DNA from 3 places in the Acidovorax sp. GW821-FHT11A03 genome. Region 2 is predicted to be linked to each of the others. Evidence: predicted binding sites of a transcription regulator. Region 2 holds the regulator's gene; each other region holds the start of a gene.
What was found. Region 2 encodes NrdR, which represses ribonucleotide reductase genes. Its sites were predicted from a motif close to CACNANATNTNGTG; they were not measured.
Positions count from the first base shown of each region.

Region 1: a site for NrdR is predicted at 1,234-1,247, ahead of AC1RVY_RS22545 (ribonucleoside triphosphate reductase). Genes of this name have one in related genera too.
Region 3: a site for NrdR is predicted at 1,061-1,074, ahead of AC1RVY_RS14640 (ribonucleoside-diphosphate reductase subunit alpha). Genes of this name have one in related genera too.

Region 1 is NZ_JBXASG010000009.1:270,596-272,855, forward strand. It holds gene AC1RVY_RS22545 (ribonucleoside triphosphate reductase) at 1-1,201, opposite strand, end outside; gene AC1RVY_RS22550 (hemerythrin domain-containing protein) at 1,497-1,925, opposite strand; gene AC1RVY_RS22555 (nitric-oxide reductase large subunit) at 1,997-2,260, opposite strand, start outside.
Region 2 is NZ_JBXASG010000007.1:344,022-346,281, reverse strand. It holds gene AC1RVY_RS19425 (DMT family transporter) at 1-539, opposite strand, end outside; gene nrdR (transcriptional regulator NrdR) at 736-1,185, opposite strand; gene glyA (serine hydroxymethyltransferase) at 1,207-2,260, opposite strand, start outside.
Region 3 is NZ_JBXASG010000005.1:311,000-313,259, forward strand. It holds gene AC1RVY_RS14640 (ribonucleoside-diphosphate reductase subunit alpha) at 1-966, opposite strand, end outside; gene AC1RVY_RS14645 (hypothetical protein) at 1,141-1,314, shown strand; gene ampD (1,6-anhydro-N-acetylmuramyl-L-alanine amidase AmpD) at 1,336-1,968, opposite strand; gene AC1RVY_RS14655 (sigma-54-dependent transcriptional regulator) at 1,952-2,260, opposite strand, start outside.

The DNA.
Region 1 (2,260 bases), on a different contig from region 2:
CGCGCTTGAGCAGTTCACGCAGATCGAGTTGCAGGCGGCAGCACATGGAGCGCACCATGTTCGGCTCCAGCTCGGAGTTGATGAAGTTCTGGAAGTACGGCAGACCGTACTTGGCCGTCATCTCGAACAGCAGCTGCGCGTTCTCGCTCTCCCACGGAAAATCCTTGGTGATGTTGTACGTGGGGATGGGGAAGGTGAACACCCGGCCCTTGGCATCGCCCGTGGTCATCACGTCGATGTAGGCGCGGTTGATGAGGTCCATCTCGGCTTGCAGCTCGCCGTAGCTGAACGGCATTTCCACGCCAGCGATCACGGGCACCTGCTCGCGCAGGTCCTCGGGGCAGGTCCAGTCGAAGGTGAGGTTGGTGAACGGCGTCTGCGTGCCCCAGCGCGAGGGCACGTTGAGGTTGTAGACCAGCTCCTGGATGCACTGGCGCACGGCGGCGTAGTCCATGGCATCAATGCGGACGAAGGGCGCCATGTAGGTGTCGAATGACGAGAACGCCTGCGCGCCCGCCCACTCGTTTTGCAGCGTGCCCAGGAAGTTCACGATCTGCCCCACGGCGGAGCTCATGTGCTTCGGGGGCCCCGCCTCCACCTTGCCCGGCACGCCGTTGAGCCCCTCGTGCAGCAGCGTGCGCAGCGACCAGCCCGCGCAGTAGCCGCTGAGCATGTCGAGGTCGTGGATGTGGAGGTCGCCGCTCCTGTGCGCCTCGCCGATCTCCGGCGTGTAGACGTGCGACAGCCAGTAGTTGGCCGTGACCTTGCCCGCCACGTTCAGGATCAGCCCGCCGAGCGAATAGCCCTGGTTGGCGTTGGCGTTCACGCGCCAGTCGGCGCGCGTGAGGTATTCGTTGATGGAGCTTTCCACATCGACCAGCGTCTGCCGGTCGGCGCGCAGCGTGGCGTGCTGCTCGCGGTAGACGATGTAGGCGCGCGCGGTGGCCAGGTGGTTGGCGGCGATCAGCGTCTGCTCGGCCACGTCCTGGATCTGCTCGATGGTGGGTGCCTCGCCATGGAAGCGGTGGATGAGCACCTTGGTGACCTGGGCGGTGAGCAACGCCGCTTCGTCGGCGCCATATTCACCCGAGGCCTGCCCGGCGCTGGCCAGCGCGGCGCGGATGCGTTCGGCGTCAAAAGGAACGCGCTGGCCGCTGCGCAAAACGACTTCGCGGGGCAAGGTGGAAAGGGTGGACGCCATGGGTTCGACCAATCTGTGGAACGGGTTAAAAACACTACCTATGGTGTCCACGATACCCACCAAACACTATAGGTAGTTTGACCCAACACAATCGAGGCGGTAAGCAGGGGTAAAAAAAATGCCGGCACAAAGGCCGGCGAAAGGAAGGTGCCGTCAGGCCCTACCGATGGATGGGGGTGCGTGTGATGGCACGCTGGAGCACAAGAGGTGTGCGTGGAAAAGGTGGGTGTTTTTGTTGGGGGCTAGGGGCTGCTGGGGCTCCACCGCTGCGGCCGGGCTGCGCTCGCGTGGGCGCTCAATGGCAGGCGGCGGTTTCTTCCTCCTCGATGCGGGGATAGAAGTCATGGTCTTCGCGCTGCATGCGCTCGAACACCCGCCGCAGCACCACGTTGGCCTCGTCCCGAAAGCCCTGCGCATCGCGGCGCACGGCCTCGGCCGTGTTCCAGCGGCGCGCAAAGGCGTCGTAGGCGCTGGCAATCGAGGCCATCTCGCTCTGGTACTGGCGGCCCAGGCGCGCCAGTTCGGCGTTGCCACCGCGCTGCAGTGCGGGGTACAGCACCTGGTCTTCCACGGCCAGATGCAGCTTGATGGTGCCGCTCATCGCCACGATGCCCTGCGCGATGGCCGTGGCATTGGCCTGCACGCCCGCGTGGGCCAGGGCGCGCAAGGTGGCGATGCTGCGCAGGATGTCGGTGTGCTGGTGCTTGAATTTGTCGAGGTTCATGGTCAGTCCTTGTGGGCAAACGGTGTGTGAGCGCGGTGGCCGCTTGTGGCAGCCGCCGCGCACGGTGCATTTCAGCGACGGGCCTGCGCCAGGTAGGCCCCCGTGGAAGCGGCCGGGGCCCGCGAACCGAACACACCGCTCACCACCTGCCAGGCCATGGCCAGCGCGCCGACGATGAAGACCACGTCGCCGAAGGTGCGCACCCAGCGCAGCGTCTGGATGAAGGGCTGCTGCATGAAGGCCTCGCCCCGGGCGTACCACAGGCCTTCGCTCACGCTCGCGTGGAACTGGAACAGGGCGATGGGGAACAGGCTGGTGGCGATCATCAGCACCAG
Region 2 (2,260 bases):
AAGGGTGACATGCGCGTGGTGGCCCGCTTCATCCAGGTGGTGGAGACCCCGTAGCAGGCCGACGCGATGATGCAGGCCAGTGCCGCGACCAGCAGGGACGGCGTGGGCTCCACCGGGCCGAGCTGCACGATCAGGGCCACGCCCGCGAAGCCACACAGGCAGCCCAGCCACTTGCGCTGGCTCAGCGTGTCCTCCTTCATCCACGCGGCCGCGAGCACGCTGAAGGGAACGGCCATCGTGTTGAGCAATGAGCTGTAGCCCGCCGGCAGGTGCAAGGCGGCCCAGGCATACAGCAGGAACGGCACCGCCACGGTGAGCGTGCCCAGCCCGAACAGCTCGCGCCAGTGGCGCCACGGCCAGGGCTCGCCGGCCGCCCGCATGATGGCGACCAGGGTCAGCGTGCCCAGCCCGATGCGCAGGGCGGCCATCACGTTGGGCCCCAGCAGCGGGCTTGCGATGCGGATGAAGAGAAACGAAGCGCCCCAGAGGGCCGACAGCAGCACCAGCTGCAGGAAGTGGCGGGTTTTCACCGCAGGCATTGTCGGGCAGCCGCGGTGTTTCTGTGCACCAGGGGGTGTTTTGCCCATGAAAATAGCCGCTGGCGCTTTTGCTTCAAGCGCCGATAGCTATATTTTTGATAGCGTATCGCCAAGGTGGCCGCTGGGCCTGGCTGGCTGGCGGCGGGTGCGTGGGCAGCCCAGCCCGGCAACAAACGGGCCGTGGGCGCCGCGGCGGCTATTTGCGCACTTCGTCCACCATCGCGCGGAAGTCGTCGATGTCCTCGAAACTGCGGTACACGCTGGCAAAGCGGATGTAGGCCACCTTGTCGAGCTTCTTGAGCTCGCGCATGACCAGCTCGCCGATGCGGCTGGAGATCACTTCGCGCTGGCCGAGGTTGAGCAGCTTTTCCTCGATGCGCTCGATGGCGCTGTCGATCTGGTCCGTGCTGACCGGGCGCTTGCGCAGCGCCAGATTGAAGGAAGCGAGCAGCTTGGCGCGTTCGTACTCGATGCGCCGGCCATCCTTCTTCACGATGGCCGGGAAGCTCACTTCCGGCCGTTCGTAGGTGGTAAAGCGCTTGTCGCACGCGCCGCACTGGCGGCGGCGGCGGATGAACACCCCATCTTCAGACACCCGCGTTTCGACGACTTGCGTTTCCAGGTTGCTGCAGAAGGGGCACTTCATGGCGGCTGCTGACCGGTGAAGTTAACGGTAGACCGGGAAGCGGGCCGTCAGCGCATTGACCTTGGCACGCACCGCCGCGATGTTGGCCTCGTCGCGGGGGTTGTCCAGCACATCGGCGATCAGGTTGGCCGTGATGCGGGCTTCTTCTTCCTTGAAGCCGCGCGTGGTCATGGCGGGGGTGCCAATGCGCACGCCGCTGGTCACCATCGGCTTTTCAGGGTCGTTGGGGATCGCGTTCTTGTTGATGGTCATGTGGGCGGCGCCCAGCACAGCCTCGGCTTCCTTGCCCGTGATGCCCTTGGCACGCAGGTCCACCAGCATCACGTGGCTTTGCGTGCCGCCGGAGACGATGCGCAGGCCGCGCGCGGTCAGCGTCTCGGCCACCACCTTGGCGTTCTTGGCCACCTGCTCCTGGTAGGCCTTGAACTCGGGCTGCAGCGCTTCCTTGAAGGCCACGGCCTTGGCAGCGATCACGTGCATCAGCGGGCCGCCTTGCAGGCCGGGGAAGATGGCGCTGTTGATGGCCTTCTCGTGCTCGGCCTTCATCAGGATGATGCCGCCACGGGGGCCGCGCAGGCTCTTGTGCGTGGTGCTGGTGACCACGTCGGCATGCGGCACCGGGTTGGGGTACACACCCGCGGCGATCAGGCCGGCGTAGTGGGCCATGTCCACCATGAAGATCGCGCCCACGTCCTTGGCCACCTTGGCAAAGCGTGCGAAGTCGATGTGCAGGCTGTAGGCCGAGGCACCGGCGATGATGAGCTTGGGGCGGGTTTCGTGCGCCTTCTTCTCCATGGCGTCGTAGTCCAGAGCTTCGTTGGCATCGAGGCCGTAGGAGACCACGTTGAACCACTTGCCCGACATGTTGAGCGGCATGCCGTGCGTGAGGTGGCCGCCTTCGGCCAGGCTCATGCCCATGATGGTGTCGCCGGGCTTGAGGAACGCGAGGAACACGGCCTCGTTGGCGGATGCGCCGCAGTGGGGCTGCACGTTGGCGGCCTCGGCACCGAAGATCTGCTTGACGCGGTCGATGGCCAGCTGCTCGGCCACGTCCACATGCTCGCAGCCACCGTAG
Region 3 (2,260 bases), on a different contig from region 2:
CATGAAGAAAGCCTGGGGCAACTCGATGCGCGTCTTTTTGACGTGCAGGAAGTAACGGTCGTACAGGGTCTGCAGTCCGAGGTAGTCGAACTTCAGGTCGCGGTCCGCCTGCAGGGCGGCGCCCAGGCGCTGCAGGTCATATTGCAGCAGGCGCTCGTCCAGCAGCTCGTTTTCCACGCCCTTCTTGATGAATTCGGGGAAGTAGTCGATATAGGCTTGTCCCATCGCGCTCTGGGTCACCTCGCGGCCCAGGACTTCGCGCACGATCGTGTGCAGCAGCAGGCGGGCGGTGGCGTAGGTGTAGTCGGGGTCTTTTTCGATGAGCGTGCGGGCCGCCAGGATGGAGGCCTTGTAGACCTCGTCCATGGGAACGCCGTCGTACAGGTTGCGCATGGTTTCGGCAACGATGGGGTCTGCGCTGACGTCCGCGCCAAGATTCACGCAGGCCGACTCGATCAATGCCTGCAGCCGGTGGAGGTCGAGGGCGACGCGTTCTCCGCCGTCCAGCACGTGGAGCAGCGGAGCGGGGGCGGACGGAGCCTGCTGCTCGACCTGGCGTGCACGCTCCTGGGTGCGGCGCTCGCGGTACAGCACGTAGGCGCGGGCAATCTCATGGTGGCCGCCACGCATCAGTCCGAGTTCCACCTGGTCCTGTACATCTTCAATATGAAAGGTGCCGCCTCCGGGGCGCGACCGCACCAGGGCGCGGGTGACATTCTGGGTCAGGGTGTCCACGACTTCGCGCACGCTGGCGGACGCGGCGCCTTGTGTGCCATGCACCGCCAGGAAGGCCTTCATCATCGCCACCGCGATCTTTTGCGGCTCAAACGGCACCACCGCCCCGTTGCGGCGGATGATCTGGTAGTGCGCCAGCGAGTTGGCCGCCGACGTTGGCGCGGGCTGCGAAGCCGGAGCTTGCGCTGGGTTGGCGTGGGTGGTGGAAGGCGTAGTCAAAGCAGCTTGCATGGGTGTCCTCTTCTGTGGGCTGTCTGGGATGTGTGGCGCGGGGCGTGAAGCCGCCGCAAGGTGTGAGTGATGGGCCGGACTTCTGTCTGCCGCACACTATATATGGTGTGTCAGGTGCATTCAAGACACTACCGGTAGTGTACCGCCCCAAACCCCTGGGAAAAGGGAAACAGCATGTTTTCAATGCTGCGAGTTCTTGCGATGACCCCGCTGGAATCCCTTGTCCCACCGAAAAAGCAGCAGCGAATCCGCGCCGCGGCGGGCGATTCGGGCGGTTTTTCTTCGCGAGGCCGCGTGGAGCTTGGCGATGCGGCTTTGTGCGGTTGCACAAAGAAAAAGTTGCTGTGACGCGGCGCTGCGACAGCGCGTTCAGCTGGCGGCCAGGATGGCGGGCCGGGTCGCCGCGGGAAAACGGTGCGGCGGCCAGCGCAACGCCTTTTGTACCTTCACCCAGTCGAAGCCGGGGCCGGGATCCTGCTTGCGCCCGGGCGCTATGTGCTCATGTCCCGCAATGTGCGCGATGGGATAGCGCCGCGCGATGTCCTGGCAGAGCGTGGCCAGCGTCCGGTACTGGGCGGGTTCGAACGCCAGGCCCTCCAGGCCCTCCAGCTCGATGCCGATCGAGTCGTCATTGCACTGGCTGCGCCCGCGGTAGGCCGACTGGCCTGCGTGCCAGGCCCGCAGATCACAATCCACGAACTGCCAGAGCGCACCGGTGCGCTCGATGAAGAAATGCGACGACACCGCCAGTCCGCGGATGCTCTGGTAGTAGGGATGGGCATCCCAGTCCAGGGTGTTGGTGAACAGCTGTTGCACTGCACCCCCCCCGTACTCGCCCGGCGGCAGGCTGATGGAATGCACCACGATCAGGTCGATGGCGGACCTGGCCGCTGCCGGGCGCGTGCCATGGTTGGGGGATGGGAGCCTCGTGGCCGCGCGGTGCCAGCCGCCGTCCCACGGCGGTGGGTCCGCCGGCGCTGCCTCCTCAGCCCACGTCGTCATGCGGGTCCTGGTCGTTGGGCACGGCGATGTTCAGCCGGGCGATCCTGTAGCGTATCTGGCGCAGGCTGATGCCCAGCCGGGCGGCGGTGGCGGTCCGGTTGAAGCCCGCCTCGCGCAGGGCGCGGATCAGGATGTCGCGCTCCTGCTGGTCAAGCCATGCCTGAAGATCGCTGGGCAGCGTCACCAGGCTGCCCGCGCCGGGCGGCGGCGCGGCCGGGTAGGCGCTCTGCGGGTCGGCGGGGGACGGCATCGCGGGCGCCGGCGCCGCCCGTGTCCTCGGGGACTCGGCGGC